DNA from 4 places in the Mesorhizobium sp. WSM4816 genome. Region 1 is predicted to be linked to each of the others. Evidence: predicted binding sites of a transcription regulator. Region 1 holds the regulator's gene; each other region holds the start of a gene.

Region 1 (5,773 bases):
TGATACTGCGCAGGCGCTTCGAGCGGCGCTGGTAAGGAGTAGAGGATATGAACATCATGACGGAAGCCGGCGTCGAGCAGAAACTGAGCAGCGCAACCAACGCCCCTTCGATCAAGATGAAGGGCGAAAAGGTCTCCGTTCACTACGGCGAGAAGCGAGCACTGTTCGACGTCGATCTCGATGTCCGCGAGCATCAGGTGACGGCGTTGATCGGCCCATCGGGCTGCGGCAAGTCGACGTTCCTGCGTTGCCTGAACCGAATGAACGACACCATCGATATCGCGCGGGTGAGCGGCAAGATCACGCTCGACGGCGAGGATGTCTACGACCCGAAAATCGATGTCGTCGAGCTGCGAGCTCGCGTCGGCATGGTGTTCCAGAAGCCGAACCCGTTTCCGAAGTCGATCTACGAAAACGTCGCCTACGGTCCGCGCATCCACGGCCTGGCCAGGAGCAAGGCCGAGTTGGACGGCATCGTCGAATCGAGCCTGAAGAAGGCCGGCCTGTTCAACGAGGTCAAGGATCGCCTGCTCGAGTCGGGTACCGGCCTGTCCGGCGGACAGCAGCAGCGCCTGTGCATTGCGCGCGCCATCGCCGTGTCGCCGGAAGTGATCCTGATGGACGAGCCCTGTTCGGCGCTCGATCCGATCGCCACCGCCCGCGTCGAGGAACTGATCGACGAACTGCGCCAGAACTATACGATCGTCATCGTCACCCATTCGATGCAGCAGGCGGCGCGCGTGTCGCAACGCACGGCGATGTTCCATCTCGGCTATCTGGTCGAGGAGGGCGCGACCGACAAGATGTTCACCAACCCCGACGACAAGCGCACCCAGGACTACATCACCGGCCGGTTCGGCTGAGCGGTCCGGCGAATTTCGAACACGAGGACAGCACCATGGGTGAACACACCGTCGCATCTTTCGACGAGGAACTGGAGCACATCGACAGGCTGATCCGCGACATGGACGAGCTCGCCGCCGCAATGGTAGCGGCCTCGATCCGCGCGCTGCTTGCGTCGGACAATGCGATGGCGCAGCGCGTCGTCTCGGACGACGCCATCATGGATGCGCGGCAGCGCGAGCTCGACGACAGCGCCATCACGCTGATCGCCAAGCGGCAGCCGATGGCGCAGGATCTGCGCGCCGTGGTTGGCGCAATCCGCATGGCGGGCGATCTCGAGCGCATCGGCGATCTGGCCAAGAACATAGCCAAGCGGGTCAGCGCAGTCGGGCAGAGCGCGACGCCGCGTAATCTGTCGCACGGTATTGACGCGATGGCGGACCTCGTTCTTGTGCAGCTGCGCGGCGTGGTCGAGCACTATGTGTCGCGCGATGCCGGCGCGTTGAAGGAACTGCGCGCCGACGACCAGAAGATCGACGTGAAATACACGGCGGTTTTTCGCGAGCTCCTGACCTACATGATGGAGGATCCGCGTAACATCACCGCCTGCACGCACCTTCTGTTCTGCGCCAAGAATCTCGAGCGTATCGGCGATCACGTCACCAACATCGCCGAAAACGCCTACTTTGTCGTGACCGGGCAGCAATTGCCGGCGGATCGCCCGAAGCTCGACGAAACGACGATGTCGGCGCCGGCGACATGACAGGAGTGACCGGCCGATGATCGCGCCGCGCATCATGGTGGTGGAGGATGAAGAGCCGCTGGGCGTCCTCCTCCGTTATAATCTGGAATCCGAAGGCTATCAGGTCGAGGTGGTGACGCGCGGCGACGAGGCCGAAATCCGGCTGCAGGAAAACGTGCCCGATCTTTTGGTGCTCGACTGGATGGTGCCGGCGGTTTCCGGCATCGAGCTTTGCCGGCGGCTTCGGGTGCGCCCCGAAACCGAGCGGCTGCCGATCATCATGCTGACCGCTCGCGGCGAGGAGAGCGACCGGGTGCGCGGCCTTTCGACCGGAGCCGACGACTATCTGGTCAAGCCGTTCTCGACACCGGAATTCATGGCCAGGGTCAAGGCGCTGCTGCGCCGCGCCAAGCCGGAAGTGCTGTCCAGCGTGCTCAAGGTCGGCGACATCATGCTCGATCGTGAATCGCACCGGGTCTATCGCAAGAAGAGCGAGATCCGGCTCGGGCCGACCGAATTCCGGCTGCTCGAATTCATGATGCGCCACCCGGGCCGGGTCTTCTCGCGCAGCCAGTTGCTCGACAATGTCTGGGGCGAGACGATCTACATCGACGAGCGCACCGTGGACGTCCATGTCGGCCGGTTGCGCAAGGCGGTCAACAATGGTCGCATGCCCGATGTCATCCGCACCATCCGCGGCGCCGGCTATGCGATCAGGGAAGACTAGCTGATACCTGCGCTTCCGGCGTACCCCAAAGTACGCTCCGCTCCGGATCTCGGAACCCACCATTCTCGACTCGGCCTGACCTGAATCTCAACACACCCCAAGTCGCGACCCGGGAATCCTTCAAGCCACGTTCTTTCCGACCGAGCCGGCTCGTGCCTGGATGCTCGGCGCGAAAATCTCCTGGTCGACGAAGCTTAGCGCCCGCATGGCGCAGCCTTCGCGGATCAGCGGCAACTCGTTCGGCTCGGTGTCGAAGGAAATCGAACCCGAATGCTGGCCGCCGGCGGTCTGGGCGATGGCCTCGCGCAGCGCCGGCTCGATCAGGTCGAAGGCGGCAGCGCTGGCGCCGACCATGGCCACCGGCGCCGGATCGATCAGCGCAAACAGGCTGCCGAGCCCGAAGCCGAGCGCCTCGCCGGCCTTGCGGTAGGCTTCGCGCTCCGGTCCGTCCGTCTCGCGCGCCCGGGCCGCCAGTGCCCGCATCTCGGCGTCGCTGACATCGGCGACCGGCTCGGCGTTCTCGCTCAACAGCCTTGCGTTGCGCCAGATGGCGTAGTTGCCGGCATAAGCCTCGACGCAGCCGCGCCGCCCGCAGCGGCAAAGCGCGCCGCCCGGCCGATGGATCATGTGGCCGAATTCGCCGCCCGAGGAGTGGGTGCCGGTGAACAGCTCGCCCTTCAGCACCAGCCCCATGCCGATGCCGTGCGAGAGCAGGATGGCGATGAAATCGTCGCGGTAGCGATCCGGGTGGCGCCAGCGCAGCGCCACGGCCATCATGTTGCAGTCGTTCTCCATGATGGCCGGGATGCCGAACTCGCGTTCCAGAATGTCGGCGAAGGCGATGTTCGTCTGCGGCGTGATCGGCGACCACAACATGGCGCGCGCGTGGGAATCGGTGATGCCCTGGATCGCCAGCGCGATGCGGGCGACGCTTTGGACATCGAGGTCGGGATCTTCGAGCCGGCGTCGGACGATGGCGACACTTTCGCCGATCAGCGCGTCGCGCGACATGGTCAGCGTGTCCAGCCGGCGCTGGTCCTCGGCGACCACTTGTCCGGCATAATCGATGACGGCGACCGACAGGAAATTCAGCGACAACACGACGGCCAACACCGCAGCGGCTTGCGGATTGAGGCTGAGGCCGACCTGCGGCCGGCCGCGTTTCAGCGAAACCGTCTCGCTCGCCTTGCTCTCGGCCAGGATGCCTTCCTGGATCAGGTCGGCAGAGATCGCCGATATGGTCGAATGGCTGAGGCCGGTGGTCGCGGCGATCTCGGTCCGCGACGGCTGGCCTGCCCGGCGCACGGCCGAAATCACCATCGCCCGGTTGCGCCGGCGCAGATCGTCATGACGGATTCCCACCGACATTTTTTGTTTCCTCCTCATTGCCGCGGCCGCTCATGAATCGGAAGCCGTCGTGGTAATGTCCGACAAATACTGGCAGAAGCAGAAGGGGCTGTCATTATTTATTCCGAGCATCGAAAAAAAGCGCGAGAGGACGTCAAAATCCATCAGAATTGGTGTTGACAGTGCTTCGGCGTTGGACCAGTATTTTTTCGAGGCTCGAAAAAATAGAGCCTTTGTGCCGGCCTTCGGGCCAGTTGGTCGCGCCCTACGCGGCGCAGGGAGGAATATCATGAAGAGATTCGCAGCCGCCATTTTGGCGGGGGTCGCTATGTCGCTGACGCTCGCGTCGGCCGCGCAGGCCAAGGACAAGGTCATTGGCGTTTCGTGGTCGAACTTCCAGGAAGAGCGTTGGAAGACCGACGAAGCCGCCATGAAGGCGGCGATCGAGGCCGCCGGCGACAAATATATCTCCGCTGACGCTCAGTCCAATCCCGGCAAGCAGCTGACCGACGTCGAAAGCCTGATCTCGCAGGGCGCCAACGCGCTGATCATCCTTGCGCAGGATGCCTCGGCCATCGGTCCGGCGGTGCAGAAGGCGCTGGACGAAGGCATTCCGGTCGTCGGCTATGACCGGCTGATCGAGAACAAGGACGTCTTCTATCTGACCTTCGACAACCAGGAAGTCGGCCGCATGCAGGCCCGCGAAGTGTTCAAGGTGGCGCCGGAAGGCAATTACGTCTTCATCAAGGGCTCGGGCGCCGACCCGAATGCCGATTTCCTGTTCGCCGGCTCCATGGAAGTGCTCAAGGATGCCATCGACAGCGGCAAGATCAAGAATGTCGGCGAGGCTTATACGGACGGCTGGCTTCCCGCCAACGCCCAGAAGAACATGGAACAGTTCCTGACCGCCAACGACAACAAGGTCGATGCGGTGGTTGCCGCCAATGACGGCACCGCCGGTGGCGTCGTCGCGGCGCTGACGGCGCAAGGCCTGGCCGGATCCGTCCCGGTTTCGGGCCAGGACGGCGACCATGCCGCGCTGAACCGCATCGCGCTCGGCACGCAGACCGTCTCGGTGTGGAAAGACGCGCGCGAGCTCGGCAAGAACGCTGCCGAGATCGCCTCGCAGCTGGCCGACGGCAAGCCGATGACAGATATTGCCGGCGTCAAGGACTTCACCACGCCCGGCGGCAATGTCGTCAAGTCGCTGTTCCTGACGCCGATTGCCATCATCAAGGACAATCTCAACGTCGTCATCGACGCCGGCTGGATCCAGCAGGAAGAGGTCTGCGCCGGCGTGGCAGCGGGCACTGTACCGGTCTGCAACTGATCCGCCTTCGCCAAAAAACCTGAGACGCCGCGGTTTCACGCCGCGGCGTTTTTTTCAAAAGAGTTGTTTTCCCGCGTCTCGCGGGTAACGTTTATGCTGCTTCCGGCATCCGCGGCAGACGGCAACGGTGGGAGGACATCATGACCGACGCGACTTCCAACACGCCGGCTGCCGATCGGGCGCGTGAATCCGAGCTCAGCCCCTTCGGCCGCTTCCTCAAGGCAACCGAGCTCGACATACGCATGCTCGGCATGGTCGGCGCGCTGCTGATCATCTGGGTTGGAATCCACATCCTGTCGGGTGGGCTTTTCCTCACGCCGCGCAATCTCTGGAACCTGTCGGTGCAGACTTCCTCGGTCGCGATCATGGCGACCGGCATGGTGCTGGTCATCGTGATGCGCAACATCGATCTTTCGGTCGGCTCCGTCGAAGGCGTGATCGGCATGGTGATGGGCGTTGCGCAGGCAGAATTCCTCATCCGCGTCATGGGGTTCCAGCTCGGAAATCCCTGGATATGGGTCATCGCACTGGCTGCCGGCGTGGTGCTCGGCCTCATGATCGGCGCGCTTCAGGGCTTCATCATCGCCTATCTCGAGGTTCCGGCCTTCATCGTGACGCTGGGCGGCCTGCTGATCTGGCGCGGCATGGCGTGGCTGATGACGAGCGGGCGCACCGTCGCGCCGCTCGATGCCACCTTCCAACTGATGGGTGGCGGGCCGCGTGGCTCGATCGGGGCGACCGCGAGCTGGATCGTCGGCATTCTCGCCTGTGTGGCCGTCGCCTT
Region 2 (5,773 bases), on a different contig from region 1:
CAGGCGCTGTCACGCGGCGACGAGGGTTTTTTGCTGGCGCTCGGCTATTCCACCCAGCGCGGCTATGCTCGCAACCATCCGTTCGTCGGCGAGGTTCGCATCGGCGAGGTCGAGCTGGAACTCGACGTGCCGGAGCTGCCATTCGCCGTACCGCTGGGTACTGCGCGTGTCACAGAGTGCCAGATGGTCAACCAGTTCAAAGGCTCGGCCAAGGCGCCGCCGCAATTCACCCGCGGCTACGGTCTCGTCTTCGGTCAGAGCGAGCGCAAGGCGATGGCCATGGCGCTATGTGACCGGGCGCTTCGTGCAACCGAATTCGGCGAAGATGTCGTCGCCGCTGCCCAGGACGAGGAATTCGTCATCTCGCATTCCGACAATGTCCAGGCGACCGGCTTCGTCGAGCATCTGAAGCTGCCGCACTATGTCGACTTCCAGGCCGAACTCGACCTGGTGCGCCGCATGCGGGCCGAGCACGACGCCCGCGAGAATGGCAAGATGGAAGAAAAAAGGGAGGCCGCGGAATGACCGCACAACCGACCGACATCGCCACCTACAACTTCGCCTATCTCGACGAACAGACCAAGCGGATGATCCGCCGCGCGATCCTCAAGGGCATCGCCATTCCCGGCTATCAGGTGCCGTTCGCCTCGCGCGAAATGCCGATGCCCTATGGCTGGGGCACCGGCGGCGTCCAGGTTACCGCTTCGATCATCGGCCCCGACGATGTGCTGAAGGTCATCGACCAGGGCGCCGACGATACCACCAATGCGGTTTCGATCCGCGCCTTCTTCAAGAAGGTCGCAAATGTCGCCGTTACCACCGACACGGCGAAGGCGACCATCATCCAGACCCGCCACCGCATCCCCGAGCACCCGCTGACCGCAGGCCAGGTGCTGGTCTATCAGGTGCCGATTCCCGAGCCGCTGCGCTTCCTCGAGCCGCGCGAGACGGAAACGCGCGAAATGCATGCGCTGGAGGAATACGGCCTCATGCATGTAAAACTCTACGAAGACATCGCCCGGCATGGCCGCATCGCCACCACCTATGCCTACCCGGTCAAGGTCGAGGGTCGCTATGTGATGGACCCGTCGCCGACGCCGAAGTTCGATAACCCGAAAATGCACCGTTCGCCGGCCCTGCAACTGTTCGGTGCCGGCCGCGAAAAGCGCATCTATGCGCTGCCGCCTTTCACCGAGGTAGTCAGCCTCGACTTCGAGGACCATCCGTTCGAGGTGCAGACCTTCGACCAGCCCTGCGCACTGTGCGCGGCCGAAAACGTCTATCTCGACGAGGTCATCCTCGACGACCATGGCGGCCACATGTTCGTCTGCTCCGATACCGACCATTGCGAGAAGCGGCGCGAGCAAGGCCATCGCGGCCACCTTGCGCCCGAGACCCCTCCTGCCCTGGAAAAAAGGGAGCCGGCGCAATGACCGACGAGCCGCTGCTGCGCGTTTCCGCGCTGTCCAAGTTCTACGGTTCGCGCATAGGTTGCGAGAACGTCAGCTTCGACCTGTGGCCGGGCGAGGTGCTGGCAGTGGTCGGCGAATCCGGATCCGGCAAGACGACGCTGCTCAACTGCCTGTCGACCAGATTGCTGCCGAGCTCCGGCACCGCCAGCTACCGCATGCGCGACGGCCAGTTCCGCGAGCTTTACCGCATGAGCGAGGCCGAGCGCCGCTTCCTGATGCGCACCGACTGGGGTTTTGTCCATCAGAACCCCGCCGACGGGCTGCGCATGACGGTTTCGGCCGGCGCCAATGTCGGCGAGCGGCTGATGGCGGTCGGCGACCGCCACTACGGAAAAATCCGCGCCACCGCCGTCGACTGGCTGTCGCGCGTCGAGATCGACAAGGACCGTATCGACGACGAACCGCGCGCCTTTTCCGGCGGCATGCGCCAGCGCCTGCAGATCGCCCGCAACCTCGTCACCGGGCCGCGGCTGGTGTTCATGGACGAGCCGACCGGCGGCCTCGACGTTTCCGTGCAGGCGCGCCTGCTCGACCTGTTGCGCGGCCTGGTCACCGATCTCGGTCTCGCGGCGATCGTCGTCACCCACGACCTTGCGGTGGCGCGTCTGCTGTCGCAACGCATGATGGTGATGAAGGACGGCCGCGTCGTCGAAAGCGGCCTCACCGACCGCGTGCTTGACGATCCCCGCGCGCCCTACACCCAGCTTCTCGTTTCTTCCATTCTGCAGGTGTGATCATGGCAACCCCGCTCGTCGTCTCCGATGTCGCCAAGAGCTTCACCATGCATCTGCGTGACGGCATCAGACTGCCGGTCGTCGCCGGCGTGTCGTTCTCGATCAGGAGCGGCGAATGCGCCGTGCTCGGCGGCCCCTCCGGCGCCGGCAAGAGCTCGATCCTGAAGATGCTCTACGGCAACTATGCCGTCGATGCAGGCCAGATCATCGTCCAGCACGAGGACGGGCTCATCGATCTGGCGACGGCCAGCCCACGCACCGTGCTTGCCGTGCGCCGGCTCACGATCGGCTATGTCAGCCAGTTCCTGCGCACCGTGCCGCGCGTCTCGGCGCTGGATGTCGTCGCCGAACCGCTGGTCGAGCGCGGCGAGGACCGCGAGGTCGCGCGCGGCAAGGCACGCGCCTTGCTGGCGCAGCTCAACCTGCCGGAAAAGCTCTGGGCACTGCCGCCGGCGACCTTTTCCGGCGGCGAGCAGCAGCGCGTCAACATCGCGCGCGGCTTCATCACCGAGCACCCGATCCTGCTGCTCGACGAACCGACCGCCTCGCTCGACGCCAGCAACCGTGACGTGGTGATTGCGCTGATCGCGGCCAAGAAGGCGGCCGGCGTCGCCCTGCTTGGCGTCTTCCACGATCACGACGTGCGCGAGGCAGTGGCCGACCGCGTCATCGACGTGACCGCTTTTGCCGCCGGGAAAATCGCCGCATGACCAGAAAACTGTCGGAAACGCCGCTGGTCCACGAGACAGCGGAAGTCGACAACTCGACGCTCGGCCGCTGGACCGAGATCGCCGAACGCTGCCGGCTTTCGGAAAGTACGCTCAGTGACTATTCCTACATGATGCAGGACTGCAGCGCCTGGTGCGCGACGATCGGCAAATTCGCCAACATCGCCGCCAGCGTGCGCATCAACGCCACCAACCATCCGACCTGGCGGCCAACGCTGCACCATTTCACCTATCGCGCCTCTGACTATTGGGACGACGCCGAGCACGAGAGCGAATTCTTTGCCCAGCGCCGCGCCAAACGGGTCACCATCGGCCACGACACCTGGCTTGGCCACGGCTCGACCATCCTGCCCGGCGTCAGCGTCGGCGACGGTGCGGCGGTCGGCGCCGGCGCCGTGGTGTCGAAAGACGTCGCGCCCTACACCATCGTCGGCGGCGTGCCGGCCAAACCGATCCGCGAACGCTTCGACCGCCGCACGGCGGAACGCTATCAGGCGCTTGCCTGGTGGGATTGGGACCACGCCCGCCTGCGCGCCGCGCTCGACGATTTTCGCGCGCTTTCGGCGGAAGCATTTCTGGAAAAATACGGCGGCTAGTGAATGGTGAATGGTGAATAGTGAATGGCGGCAGGGAAGCCGTTCTTGTCAGCATTCACCATTCACCATTCTCTTGATCGAACAGCGGCCGCCGGCTCGCCCCTTTCAGCCTGTGGACGGTAACAAAACTGACATCAATCCGACACCGCGGTTTCATGCGGCTGCGCTAGCCAAAGGTTAACAGACCTTCAACTGCGACTGGACTGGAACTTGCCTATGTCAGCAATCTCAGCCACGCTCGAAATCCGCGGCGTCACCCGTCGGTTTGGCAGGAACACCGCCGTCAGCAATGTCGACATCTCGATCCCGCACGGCCAGATGGTCGGCATCATCGGCCGCTCGGGCGCCGGGAAGTCGACGCTTTTGCGCATGATCAACCGCCTCATCGATCCGAGCCAGGGCTCGATTTTCTTTGACGGCGCCGAAGTCTCCAGCCTGCGCGGCTCGCTGCTCAGGCGCTGGCAGCGCGACTGCGCCATGATCTTTCAGCAATTCAACCTGGTGCCGCGTCTCGACGTGCTGACCAATGTACTGCTCGGCCGGCTCAATCACCGTTCGACCGTTGTCAATCTGCTCGGTGTCTTCTCCCGCGAGGAACGGGCCGAGGCGATCGCGGCGCTCGAGCGTCTCGACATCGCCCGCACGGCGCTGCAGCCGGCCGGCACCTTGTCCGGCGGCCAGCAGCAGCGCGTCGCGATTGCCCGCGCCATGATGCAGCAGCCGAAAGTCATCCTCGCCGACGAACCGATCGCCTCGCTCGACCCGCTCAATGCCAAGGTGGTGATGGATTCGCTGCAGGACATCAATCTGCGCGAGGGCCTCACCGTGGTCACCAATCTGCACACGCTGGATACGGCGCGCAACTATTGCAACCGCATCATCGGCATGGCCGCCGGCAAGGTGGTGTTCGACGGCCCGCCCGAAGAGCTCAATCGGGAGGCCGTGCGCATGGTCTATGGCGCCGACAGCAATGGCGGCGAAATCTCCGAGGCGATCACCTCGACCAGCGTCGCCCTCAAGCAAAAGATCGCCGCATCCGCCGGACCGCTCGAGCCGGCATTTCCCGGCTACTAGGTCGACGATCCGGCAAGTGGATACCGGTATACGAGTATACGAAAGCAGACGACGAAAGAGCGCCTGGACCGCCAGTCCGCATCAAGGCCGGGCATAAAAAAGCCCGTCAAAATTCGAACGCTGCCGGCGCGATGCCGGAACCAACAGGAGAGACGCGAAATGTTTAGAAAAATACTTTTCGGTGCCGTTTCCATCATCGCCATGGCGGTGGGCGCGGTTCAGGCACAGGATCTGAAGGAATTCCGCGTCGGCATTCTGGGCGGCGAGAACGAAGCCGACCGCCTACGCAACTACCAGTGCTTCGCCGACCACATCAAGCAAGTCCTCGGCGTCGAAAAAGTTTCGCTGTTCCCGGCCGCCGACTACGACGGCGTCATCCAGGGCCTGCTCGGCGGCACGCTCGACTTTGCCGAGCTCGGCGCTTCCGCCTATGCCAAGGTCTATCTCGAAAACAAGGACGCGGTTCAACCGATCCTGACGACGATCCAGACCGACGGCTCGACCGGCTACCGTGCGGTCATGGTCGCGCGTGCTGATTCCGGCATCAAGACGCTCGCCGACATGAAGGGCAAGAAACTCGGTTTCGCCGATCCCGATTCGACTTCTGGTTACCTGATCCCGGTCACGTCACTGCCCAAGGACATCGGCATGGATGTGAAGAGCTACTTCGCGTCGACCGGTTTCGGCGGCGGCCATGAACAACTTGTCCTTGAAGTCCTGAAGGGCACCTTCGACGCCGGCACCACCTGGGCCTCCGGCGTCGGCGACTTCAACGACGGCTACAGCTCAGGCAATCTGCGCAAGATGGTCGACAAGGGCGTCCTCAAGATGGATGACCTCGTCGAACTGTGGCAGTCGCCGCTGATCCCGAACGGCCCGCTGGTATTGCGTACGTCGATCGACGCCGGCGCCAAACAGAAGATCACCGATTTCCTGACCAAGCTCCCGGAAACCGATCCGGCCTGTTTCTCGGCAATTCAAGGCGGCGAGTACAAGGGCTATTCGCCGGTTACCCCGGAATTCTACCAGCCGATCATCGACGCCCGTAAGGCGAAGATCGGCTCGTAAGGCAAACTGCCAAAACGCCGCCGGGGCCACGTGCCGCCGGCGGCGTTGCCGCATCAGGGGCCGGGGATCTATCGATGAGTGCGACCGAAATTTACCGCGCG
Region 3 (5,773 bases), on a different contig from region 1:
TCGGCTTTGTCGAGCAGCGAATAGAGAAAGCCCTCGCGCACGCCCAGCGCCGAGACGATGATCTTGGACGGCTGCATCGCCGCCATGATCTCCTGCAGCACGATGGCGCCATAAGGCAGCAGCGAGCGGCGGTTCTTCGAGACGCCCTCGATACCCCTTACTTTCTCGATCTCACCCTTGGCGACCTGCTTGAGGAAGTTCGCAGCGGCGTCGATGCCGATCTCGTAATGATGCATGACACTCAGCGGATAGCTGGTCATTTCCATGTACAGCCGGGCGAGGTTTCGCCAGGTGCCGCCGACCGCATAGAAAGGCCTGCCCTGCCCGCCTTTCAGCAGTCTTGCCTTCGCGAGCTCGTCGCGCGCTATCTTTGCCGCCTGGGCCAGAGAGTTCTTGGCCATGTCCTGCAGGCGCAGGCCGCCCAGCGGCAGCGTGATGCCGTCGCCGATTGCCTCGCCATCGACGTCGACAAGTTCGAGGCTGCCGCCGCCGAGGTCGCCGGCGATGCCGTTGGCCGGGTGGAAGCCGGAAATGACGCCAAGCGCGGAATAGTGGGCTTCCTGGCGCCCGCTCAATACCTGGACCTCGGTCTTGAGCACATCTTCGGCGCGGTGGATGAAATCGGGGCCGTTGACCGCCTCGCGGGCGGCGGCGGTCGCCAGCACATACATATGCTCGGCGCCGGCCTGCTCGGACAGCGCACGGAAACGCCGAAATTCCTCCATCGAACGGGTCACCGCCTCGGGATCGAGCTTTCCGGTCGAGACGATGCCGCGACCGAGGCCGGCCAGCATCTTTTCGTTGAACAGCGTGGTTGGCGAGCGCGCCAGCCCCTCATAGACGACAAGCCGGATCGAGTTCGACCCGATGTCGATGATGGACAGCGGTCGGCGGTCCTGAAGCCGGCCCTGGGACGTTGAAATCATCAGCCGGTCGCTGCGGCGTTTTTCTTGCGGCGCTTGAACTGCGCGATGCGCTTGGGCGCATGCGATTTCAGCGCATCGCCGCGTCCGGAGAGGCTCGGATTGGTCATGAAATATTCCTGCGCGTTGAACGGTTCCTCGCCCTCCTCGAGCGTGGCGCGCCGGGAGGTTCCGTCAGCCAATACGTCGAAACTTTGCTGGTTGTCCATGATGTTGCCCAGCATGATCTGACCGAGGACTTGTTCATGCACCGTTGGATTGGTGATCGGCACCATGGTTTCGACGCGACGGTCGAGATTGCGCGGCATCAAATCGGCCGATGAGATGTAGACGATCGCCCCGTCCGACGGCAGTCCATGGCCGTTGCCGAAACAATAGATTCGGCTGTGTTCGAGGAAGCGGCCGACGATCGACTTGACCCTTATGTTTTCCGACAGGCCCGGCACTTGGGGCCTCAGGCAGCAGATGCCGCGCACGACGAGATCGACCTCGACGCCGGCGCGGCTGGCGTCATAGAGCGCGTCGATGATGATCGGGTCGACCAGCGAATTCATCTTCATCCAGATGCGGGCCGGCCTGCCCTCCAGCGCATGGGCAATCTCGTCCGAAATGTGCTTGAGGATGCGCTTGCGCAGCGTGAACGGCGAGATGGCCAGCCGCATCTCCTCGGTCGGCTCGGCGTAGCCGGTGATAAAATTGAACAGCTGGGCGACATCGCGGGCGATTGTCGGAGCGGTGGTGAAGAAGGACAAGTCGGTGTAGATGCGCGCGGTGACCGGATGGTAGTTGCCGGTGCCGAGATGCACATAGTTGCGCAGCTTGCCGTCCTCGCGCCGCACCACCAGCGACATTTTCGCGTGGGTCTTCAGTTCGAGGAAGCCGAACACGACCTGAACGCCGGCGCGCTCGAGGTCGCGCGCCCAGCGGATGTTGGCTTCCTCGTCGAATCGCGCCTTGAGCTCGACCAGCGCGGTCACCGACTTGCCGGCCTCAGCCGCGTCGACCAAAGCGCGCACGATCGGGCTGTCGTTCGAGGTGCGATAGAGCGTCTGCTTGATCGCCACCACTTCCGGATCGGCCATCGCCTGGCGCAGGAACTGCACCACCACGTCGAAGGATTCGTAGGGGTGATGAACGATGATGTCCTTCTCGCGGATGGCGGCGAAACAGTCGCCGCCGTGCTCGCGGATGCGTTCGGGAAAGCGCGGATTGTAAGGCTTGAATTTGAGATCGTCGCGGGCGATGGCGACGATCTCGGAAATCTGGCTGAGCGCCAGCGGACCGGTGAGCACGCTGATCCGGCTCGACGAGACGCCAAGCTCGCCGGCGACGAACTCGCGCAGTTCGGCCGGCATCAGCTTGTCGAATTCGATGCGGATGACCGAGCCGCGACGACGCCGTTTCAGCGCCGTCTCGAACAGGCGCACGAGATCCTCGGACTCCTCCTCGACCTCGATGTCACTGTCGCGGATGATGCGGAACGTACCGGAGCCCTTGACCTCGTAGCCGGGGAACAGCTTGCCGATATAGAGGCCGACCGCTTCTTCCAGCGGAATGAAGCGGACATGATGCTTGCGGTCAGGCAAGCGGATGAAGCGCTTCAGCGCCACCGGCAGACGCAACAGCGCGCTCATCTCCTCGCCATTCCTGCGGTGGCGCAGTTGCAGCGCCATCGAGAAGCCGAGATTGGGAATGAACGGGAACGGATGCGCCGGGTCGATCGACAGCGGTGTGAGCACCGGAAACACCTGCTCCTGGAAATGATCCTCGAGCCAGGTCTTCTCGTCCTTGGTCAGCCCATCGCGGCTGATGCTCTCGATGCCTTCCTTGTCGAGCAGCAGCATCAGAGCGGATAGGCTGTTCTGCTGGTCCTCCTGCAGGCGCTCGACCTCGCGCAGCAATTGTTCCAGCTGTTGTTCGGGGGTGCGGCCGTCCGCGCTCTTCAGCGTGATGCCTTCGCGAACCTGGCCGGCGAGACCGGCGACACGGACCATGAAGAACTCGTCGAGATTGGCGGCCGAAATCGACAGGAAGCGGACCCGCTCGAGCAGCGGATGGTTGGCGTTCAGCGATTCTTCGAGGACGCGGCGGTTGAATTGCAGCCAGGAAAACTCGCGGTTGACGAACCGATCCGGGTTGCCGCCCTCTGGGCTCGCCACCTCGACGGTGGTGAATTCGCTCTGCACCGGCTTTAGTTCGTTCATGGTTCCTGCTCGTTTCACACCCGCTGGCCACAGCGTCGCGCGTCTTTGCGGACGCGCAAAAGGACGCTCCCGCCACTTAAGCTACGCATGATCCCCAGCAAAACCGAATTCGGTTTCGGGGCCATGCGCTTAACCGGCTTAGCTTATCCTGTGACAGGCTTTTACGACAGTTTGATTTCATCGATCTTGCAAAGAGACTGCTTATGATCCAGATGCAATCCAGGTACAGCGCGGCGCGTCCTTTGGACGCGCAAAGGACGCGGTGGAATTTTGATTTTGCACATGATCCGGGGTCATGCGGCAAATATAGGAGACGACGATGGTAGGCGGTTCCATTCCCCATTTCCAGAACGATGCGGGTTATGCGGCGATCGACATCGGCGTCAAGGAATTCATGTGCACCGGCGCCAACCCGCCTTTCGACCATCCGCATGTGTTTCTCGACATGGGCGACGACAATGAAAAGGTCTGCCCCTATTGCTCGACGCTTTATCGCTATTCGCCAAAGCTGAAGGCGACGGAAACGCAGCCTGCCGGATGCCTCTATATCCACCAGGCCGCCTGACGCGCACACCATCCGATGGACGACACCCGTTCCCGGCAGGTCGTTATCGCCGGAGCCGGCGTCGCCGGACTGACCGCGGCACTGGCGTTTTCCGAGCGCGGCTATCTGGTGCGGCTGTTCGAACAGGCGCCGCGCCTCGAAGCGGCCGGCGCCGGCATCCAGCTCTCACCCAACGCGACGCGCATCCTTCGCCAGCTCGGCGTGCTCGACCGGCTGTTGCCGGCGGCGGTGCGGCCGGAGGCGGTCGTGCTCAAGGACGCCGCCACGCTGCGTGAGCTGGCGCGGGTGCCGCTTGGCGAAGCGGCCGAAAAGCGCTGGCAGGCGCCTTATCTCGTCGCTCATCGGGCTGATCTGCAAGACGCGCTGATGGCGCGCCTTGCCGAACAGCCGGACATCAGTCTCGTCACCGGCGCGCGTGTCGGCGGCATCGCCACAGGACCGCGCCATGCCACGGCAACAGTCGAGATTGCCGGCAAGACAGTCGAAGCCGGCGGCTTTCTGCTGATCGGCGCCGACGGCGTCTGGTCGGCGATCCGGGCTTTTGGCGGGTTTGCGGCCAAAAGCCGGTTTTCGGGCGAGCTTGCCTGGCGCGCTACGATCAGTGCAGGCAGTGTCGCAGGAGAAGCCCTTGCGGCGGTCGGCGCCGCCAATTGCGTGACCACCTTCCTGCATCCCGGCTTCCACCTCGTCGCCTATCCCGTCAGCAACGGCATAGCGTTCAACCTGGCTGCCTTCACCAGGGGCGAGGTCATGGCCGAGCGCTGGTCGGGCCACGCCGACTCCAATATCCTCGTCGGCGCCATGCGTGGCACGGCGGCAGCGCTGGCCCGGCTTGCCGAGGATGCCGGCCCGTGGACCGCGTGGCCGATCCATACGGTCGACCAGGCACAGCCATGGACGACGCCCGCCAGCATCGCGCTGATCGGCGATGCGGCGCATGCAATGACGCCGTTCGCGGCGCAGGGGGCGGCGATGGCGATCGAGGATGCCGCAACCCTTGCCGGCTTTGTCGCTGCCGCGCCCGCCGATCCGTGGGGCGCGCTTGCCGCCTGGGAGAAGATGCGCCGCCCGCGCATCGCCAAGGTCGCCCGCCGCGGGGCGGTCAACCGGCTCGCCTGGCATGCAGCGGGGCCGGTGGCCGTCGCGCGCAACCTGTTCCTGAAGTGGCGCTCGCCGGAAAAGCTCGCGGCCGATCTCGACTGGCTCTATGGCTGGCGGCCGCCGGATGGCGATCGGCAATGAAAGCTCGACCGGTTGGCGGGACAGCGCCCCCCTCTGTCCTGCAGGACAGAGGGGGCGCGCCGCAATGAGGCGCTGATTACCCGGAGCATCAATTATAAATCCGCATCGACAGGTCGAGTGAGGCCGGCAGCGGATTCCACCAGCCTGTCCGCAGGCCGGCGATACGCAGAGCCGCCGCTGTCCAGGTGTTGCAGCCAACCAGCGCATTGAAATGGCCGTTGGCTTCGTAGAAGCGGTCGAACCTGGAATAAGCGGCATTCTCGATCAGGATCGGACCGTTCGGCCCTTGCTGGAAACTCGCCGCGATGAAGTCGAGCAGCGCTGCAAAACGCTGCTCGCTGATGTCGAAGCCGGCGACGTCGGGGTGCGGCTCGACAATGTTGCCGGCGACATCGACATGCATCACCGATGCGTCCAACGTCAGCGCCTTCATCACCGGCGCCGCCTTCAGTTCCGACCAGGTCGGCGTCTCCAGATAGAAGGCGCGGCCTCCCCAGCCGAAGACGATGTAGCGGACCCCAGCCATGTCGGCCGGAATGCCGCCACCGACCAGGAAATGGAAGCGCTTGCGCACGTCGTCATCGACCGGGATGGCGATATCGGTGTGGATCGGATTTTTCAGCACCAGGACGTGCCTGGTGGCGGCGGGATCGGCGGCGGCCGCCGGCAAGAGCGGCCGTGGAATGAACGTGCCCAGAACCACGGCAAGCACGATTGCCACCACCAGAATGGCGAGAAAACGCCCAAGCCTTTTCACGAGGGACGGCTTTTTCATGAGGGACGGGCTCGCAATCGGGGCGCAATCGCCTGCTGACGGCTCAGACGCAAAAGAGCCCGGC
Region 4 (5,773 bases), on a different contig from region 1:
AGAAGAAGGCGCCGGAAATCCGGTAGACGACGGTGTCGGCATCGCTGGCTTCGCTGGAATCGTATGCGCTGGCGGCGCCGGTTCTGTCGGCGACATCGTCCTGCACCAGTCCCTGATCCGGCTCAACCGCAATGCTCTTGGCCATGCGGTCGATGAACAGGATCGAGCCCAGCGCGAAGCCGACGACGATGCCTTCGGTGAGATCACGGAAGATGACGATCAGGAAAGTCGCCATCAGTACCAGCGCGTCGCCGCGCGAGGCACGCAGCAGCGTGGCAAAGGCCTGCTTCTCGAACATGTTCCAGCACACCACCGCCAGCACGCCGGCAAGGGCTGCAAGCGGGATGTAGCTGGCCAGCGGCGCCGCCACCAGCATCAGGGCAAGCAGCAGGGCCGAGTGGATCATGCCCGAGACCGGTCCATGCGCGCCGGCCCGCACATTGGTCGCGGTGCGGGCTATGGTGCCGGTGGTGCAGATGCCGCCGAACAGGGCGGACGCGATGTTGGCGAAGCCTTGCGCCACGAGTTCGCAGTTGGAGCGGTGCCGCCTTCCTGTCATGCCGTCGGCGACCACCGCCGACAGCAGCGATTCGATCGCGCCGAGCAGCGCAAAGGCTAGGGCGTCCGGCAGGACGTCGATCATCCTGTCGAAGCTGATCCGCGGAAAGGTCGGCATTTGCAGGCTGCGCGGGATACCGCCGAAGCGCGTGCCGATCGTTTCGGCAGGCAGAGAAAACAGCGCCACGACAAGCGACGCCAGACCGATGGCGATCAGCATGGCGGGCCATTTCGGCCGCCACCGTTTCATCAGGGCAATGGCGACGATGGTCAGCAGAGCGACGAAGGTGGCGGCGAGATTGATCGTGCCGGCCGCCTCGCCGATCGCCATCAGCTTCGGCACCAGCGGTCCAGGTTCCTTGCCGGTGAGTTTCAGCCCGAACAGCTCGACGATCTGGCCGGAGAAGATGATGATGGCGATGCCGGCGGTGAAGCCGACGGTCACCGGATAAGGAATGAATTTGATGTAGGTGCCAAGCCTGAGGTAGCCGATGACGAGCAGCAAAACGCCGGCCACCATCGTCGCCAGCAGCAACCCGTCGACGCCGACCCGTGCCACGGTTGCCGCCATCAGCACGATAAAGGCGCCCGCCGGCCCGCCGATCTGAAAACGGCTGCCGCCCAGAGCCGAGACGAGGAAACCGCCAATGATGGAAGTGTAGAGCCCGCGCTCCGGAGACACGCCCGATGCGATCGCGATCGCCATCGACAGCGGCAGCGCCACGATGGCCACGGTCAGTCCGGCGATGGCATCGGCCTTGAAGTGCTCTGATGTGTAGCCTTCGCGCAGCACCGTCGCCAGCTTCGGCGTGAACAGTTCGGAAAATGTCGGCTGCGCCGGTTGATGAATTGCCCGCTGGGTTCGATGCATGGACTGCCTTCCGCTCCTGATGCATGCCGCCAAAAAGTGCACAGCGGCCACGCATAAAACCAAGCAGGCGGCGGGATCGTCGGCAGGACTGTCGGCGGTCGCCGTCGCGACTCTATTTCGGCTCAGCCTGGCGGGTTCTGCGGCACGACCGGCTTGAGGCGCACCCCCCTGCCGCCGCGCTCGCTGGCCTGGTTCTCGCCGATCAGCTCCACGCCGGCCCGGTCGAGGGCCTGGATGACCTTCATCAGCGTATCGACCACGCCCCTGACCACGCCGTCGCTCGCTTCCATGCGCTGAATGGTTGGAAGCGAAACCCCGGCGCGCTCGGCGAGCGTCTTCTGATCGATGCCGGCCAGAGCCCTTGCGGCGCGCATCTGCGCGGCAGTGATCATCGGCTAAAAACCCCCGTCTGAGTCTGCATTCCATGTATAATACCATCATTGTGATGGTTCAAGCATCATCATGCACATGTCAGACATGTGCACACCAGGCCGTTTGCATCTTGGCGAGCCTGCGCGCCCGCTGGGCCAGCACGCCCCAGCCGCCGCAACTTAGAGGAGAATTGGCGCAGCGTCGTTCGGAACGGGCGGTTCAGGCTCCGGCGGTCTGCCCGCGCCATCGCTGGAACGCCCATGCGACCAGCCAGCACAGCATCGCCCAGGCGAAGCCGGCGCACCAGCCGGCCAGCACGTCCGATGGCCAATGAACGCCGAGATAGACGCGGCTGATGCCGACGAGCAGTGCTGTCAGCACGGCAAGTGCCAGCACATAGATCTTGGTCGTTCGCCCAGGCAGGAAACGCGACGCCATGCTGCCCAGCGTCAAATATGTCACCGCCGACAGCATCGCATGGCCGCTTGGAAACGAAAGCGTCGCCACGTCGGCGAGATGCGAGACCAGGTCGGGGCGCGGCCGATCGATTCCGAGCTTCAGCGTGCTCGACAGGGCCTGCCCGCCCGCCACCGCGACGAAGACCAGAAACGCTGCTCCCGGCTTGTGGATCAGCAGCAGATAGACGATCACCGCCACTGTGATCAGCCCGAGCACGATGGCGCTGCCGAGGCTGGTAATGTCGCGCATCGCCCCTTCCAGCCATGGCGGTCCGATCGGATTGTCTGGCTGGCCCGCTTCACGGAAGGCGAGCATGATTTCCGTGTCGAAGGCGTGCGGCGTGGTGTCCCGCGCCACCTCCATCAGTTCCTCGAACCCCCACAGCCCGCCGGCGATGACCAGTCCGGCCAAAAGCACCGGGAATTCGATCCAGTTGAGCAGCTTGTTTGCGGTATTCTTCATCGGGCCAATCGTCTTACAGCGCCGCGCGTCCTCTTGGACGCGCAAAGGACGCTGTAGCACTTGATTTGGCGCATGATCCTTTCCGAAATCGTTTCCGATTTTCGGGATCATGCGCAACTACAGTTTTTGCAGATAGGGTCCGAGCGTGATCAGCGCCACCGCTGCGACGGCGAGCACGATGCCGGTCGCCTGCAACGAATTGACGCGCTCGCCGAAGAACACCAGTGCCACCACGTTCACCGACACCAGTTGGATCACCGCCGACAGGCTGAACGACACCGACATGCCGAATTCACGGATCAGCCTCAGCATGATCAGATTGCCCGCTGAATAGAGCGCCAGAGTCAGAACGATCTTGCCGAGGCTCGGCGCCAGCCCCCATTGCTTGGCCGCCGTCGCCGCCAGCAGGAAGATCACTGTCGAAATGCCGAGCTGCCCCAGTCCCCAGAAACTCACTTTTTTGTTCCTCCCGACGCAGTGCTTGCGCGCCTGCCGCAGATCTTGTTTCGGAAGTGTCGGTCGCGGTCAAGCGGCCTGATCAAAGACATGAAATCGGGCTGGAAATTGGTCGGCAACGTCATCAAACTGTGATCTGCTGGCGATACGCGGTCAGTCAAGCAACACGCTCCAGCCATCCCAAAGAGCCAGAGGCACGCCCCCATGACTGAACATCGCCCCGACGCCCATTTCCGCACCAGCCTGCTCGAGGAAAACGATGGGCCAGGAACCAATCCCACTGACAACCAGACGATGGGCGAAATCATCGCCGCGCGATTCTCGCGCCGTGGTTTTCTGCAGGGATCGCTCGCGGCAACCGCCATCGCCGCCACCGTCAGCCCGCTCGCGCTGATCCTCGCCGACGATGCCCGCGCCGGCGGCGGCTCGGTCTTCAGTTTCGACGAGGTCGAGGCAGGCGTCGACGACAAGCACCATGTCGCTGCCGGTTACGACGCCGACGTGCTGTTGCGCTGGGGCGATCCGCTGTTTGCCGATTCGCCGGAATTTGATCCGACAAAACAGTCGGCGCAGGCCCAGGAAAGACAGTTTGGCTACAACAACGACTATGTCGGCTATCTCCCGATAGACGGCTCGGCCGAGCACGGCCTGCTGGTGGTCAACCACGAGTACACCAATCCGCATCTGATGTTCCCGGGCCTTGTCAGCATCGTCGATGGCGAGGCCAAGCAGGCCCCCCTGAGCAAGGAACAGGTCGATATCGAGATAGCCGCGCATGGCGGCACCATCGTCGAAGTTCGCAAGGTATCAGGCAAATGGCAGGTGGTGCGCGACGGCAAGCTCAATCGCCGCATCACCGCCAACACCGAGATGGCGCTGTCCGGCCCCGTCGCCGGCCACGACCGGGTCAAGACCAGTGCCGATCCGACCGGCACGAAGGTCTTCGGCAGCGTCAACAATTGTGCCGGCGGCGTCACCCCCTGGGGCACCTACATCATGGCCGAGGAAAACATACACGGCTATTTCTCGGGCGAGCTGCAGGAAGGCCACAAGGAAGCCGCCAACTACAAGCGCCTGGGGATTCCCGAAGGCTCCTATGAATGGGCTGCGCATTACGACCGCTTCGACATCGGCAAGGAGCCGAACGAGCCGAATCGCTTCGGCTGGGTCGTTGAGGTCGACGTCAACTATCCGACCTCGGTGCCGCGGAAGCGCACTGCCATGGGCCGTTTCAAGCATGAGGGCGCTGAATCGATCGTCGCCAAGGATGGCCGTGTGGTGTTCTACCAAGGCGACGACGAGCGTTTCGACTATGTCTACAAATTCGTCACGGCCGGCAAGTTCAACGCCGAGGACCGCGCCGCCAACATGGATCTTCTCGACGATGGCACGCTCTACGTCGCCAAATTCGCCGAGGACGGTACCCTGGAATGGCTGCCGCTGGTTCACGGCCAGGGTCCGTTGACCGCCGAGAACGGCTTTGCCGGCCAGGCCGACGTGCTGATCGGGACAAGGCTTGCCGCCGATCTTCTCGGCGCCACCAAGATGGACCGCCCCGAGGATATTCAGCCCCACCCGACGACCGGCAAGGTCTACGTCATGCTGACCAACAATTCGAAGCGCAAGACGGAACAGGTCGACGCCGCCAACCCTCGCGCCGAAAACGCCTTCGGCCACATCGTCGAGATTGTTGAGGACGGTGGCGATTTCACTGCCACCAAGGGCAAGTGGGAAATCATGTTGAAATGCGGCGATCCCTCGGTGGCCGAAGTCGGCGCTACTTTCTCGACTGCAACGACCGCCAATGGCTGGTTCGGCATGCCAGATAATTGCGCCATCGATGCGGCCGGCCGGCTCTGGGTCTCGACCGATGGCCAGGGCCCGAAGGCGACCGGCCGCACCGATGGCCTGTGGGCGGTCGACACCGAAGGCGAGGCGCGGGCGACCTCGAAGCTATTCTTCCGCGTGCCGATCGGCGCCGAACTCTGCGGCCCGCTGTTCACGCCCGACGACCAGACTGCCTTCGTCGCGGTCCAGCATCCGGCCGATGGCGGCGAGGACTGGGAGGCTTTTGGCCGTCCCTCCTACTATGAGGACCTATCGACCCGCTGGCCTGACTTCAAGCCCGATATGCCGGTGCGGCCGTCGGTCGTCGCCATCACCAAACAGGGCGGCGGCAAAATCGCGGTCTGAATCACTGCAAGGCGCTAGCAGCGCCAACGAAGGATTTCGTCGGTACGAAATCCTTCCTTTTCCTGATGCGCGGGAATGCGCCTGATGGGCTCATTCGGTGCGCTGAACCACGGCCACGTTCATCATGGTTCTCAACCTGAAGCCAATGGACTCGTATAATCCGATGGCCGTGGTGTTGCTGGCAAAGGCGTGGAGATAGGGAACTTCGCCGCGCGCCGCTATCTGGTTTGCCACGAACAGCGACAGCAGCCTGCCCAGACCACCGCCCCGAAATTCCGGATGTGAGCACACGCCGCTAAGTTCGGTATAGCCGGGTTGCTTCATGCGTTCGCCGGCCATCGCCGCAAGTCGGCCCTCGATCTTCACACCCCAAAAATCGCCTAGGCTCAAGGCTTCGAGCGT

What was found. The regulator PhoB, encoded in region 1, activates phosphate uptake and scavenging genes when phosphate is short. The targets are predictions, from matches to a motif close to TGTCATNNANCTGTCAT.
Region 2: the regulator PhoB is predicted to act here: its motif matches at 3,660-3,676, upstream of phnC (phosphonate ABC transporter ATP-binding protein).
Region 3: the regulator PhoB is predicted to act here: its motif matches at 3,291-3,307, upstream of AC0L3H_RS29915 (RNA degradosome polyphosphate kinase).
Region 4: the regulator PhoB is predicted to act here: its motif matches at 3,298-3,314, upstream of AC0L3H_RS23575 (PhoX family protein).

The regions. Positions count from the first base shown of each region.
Region 1 is NZ_JBVVQR010000006.1:180,717-186,489, reverse strand. It holds gene pstA (phosphate ABC transporter permease PstA) at 1-35, shown strand, start outside; gene pstB (phosphate ABC transporter ATP-binding protein PstB) at 48-863, shown strand; gene phoU (phosphate signaling complex protein PhoU) at 899-1,606, shown strand; gene phoB (phosphate regulon transcriptional regulator PhoB) at 1,623-2,312, shown strand; gene AC0L3H_RS10295 (ROK family protein) at 2,433-3,680, opposite strand; gene xylF (D-xylose ABC transporter substrate-binding protein) at 3,949-4,989, shown strand; gene AC0L3H_RS10285 (sugar ABC transporter permease) at 5,130-5,773, shown strand, end outside.
Region 2 is NZ_JBVVQR010000019.1:47,473-53,245, forward strand. It holds gene AC0L3H_RS20055 (carbon-phosphorus lyase complex subunit) at 1-525, shown strand, start outside; gene AC0L3H_RS20060 (alpha-D-ribose 1-methylphosphonate 5-phosphate C-P-lyase PhnJ) at 522-1,433, shown strand; gene phnK (phosphonate C-P lyase system protein PhnK) at 1,430-2,206, shown strand; gene phnL (phosphonate C-P lyase system protein PhnL) at 2,209-2,916, shown strand; gene AC0L3H_RS20075 (DapH/DapD/GlmU-related protein) at 2,913-3,530, shown strand; gene phnC (phosphonate ABC transporter ATP-binding protein) at 3,747-4,604, shown strand; gene phnD (phosphonate ABC transporter substrate-binding protein) at 4,764-5,672, shown strand; gene phnE (phosphonate ABC transporter, permease protein PhnE) at 5,747-5,773, shown strand, end outside.
Region 3 is NZ_JBVVQR010000048.1:15,772-21,544, forward strand. It holds gene ppx (exopolyphosphatase) at 1-926, opposite strand, end outside; gene AC0L3H_RS29915 (RNA degradosome polyphosphate kinase) at 926-3,127, opposite strand; gene AC0L3H_RS29920 (zinc-finger domain-containing protein) at 3,447-3,692, shown strand; gene AC0L3H_RS29925 (FAD-dependent monooxygenase) at 3,708-4,934, shown strand; gene AC0L3H_RS29930 (TIGR02117 family protein) at 5,023-5,709, opposite strand.
Region 4 is NZ_JBVVQR010000026.1:68,341-74,113, forward strand. It holds gene AC0L3H_RS23555 (SulP family inorganic anion transporter) at 1-1,429, opposite strand, end outside; gene AC0L3H_RS23560 (helix-turn-helix domain-containing protein) at 1,552-1,821, opposite strand; gene AC0L3H_RS23565 (phosphatase PAP2 family protein) at 2,021-2,722, opposite strand; gene AC0L3H_RS23570 (hypothetical protein) at 2,840-3,178, opposite strand; gene AC0L3H_RS23575 (PhoX family protein) at 3,383-5,371, shown strand; gene AC0L3H_RS23580 (GNAT family N-acetyltransferase) at 5,462-5,773, opposite strand, start outside.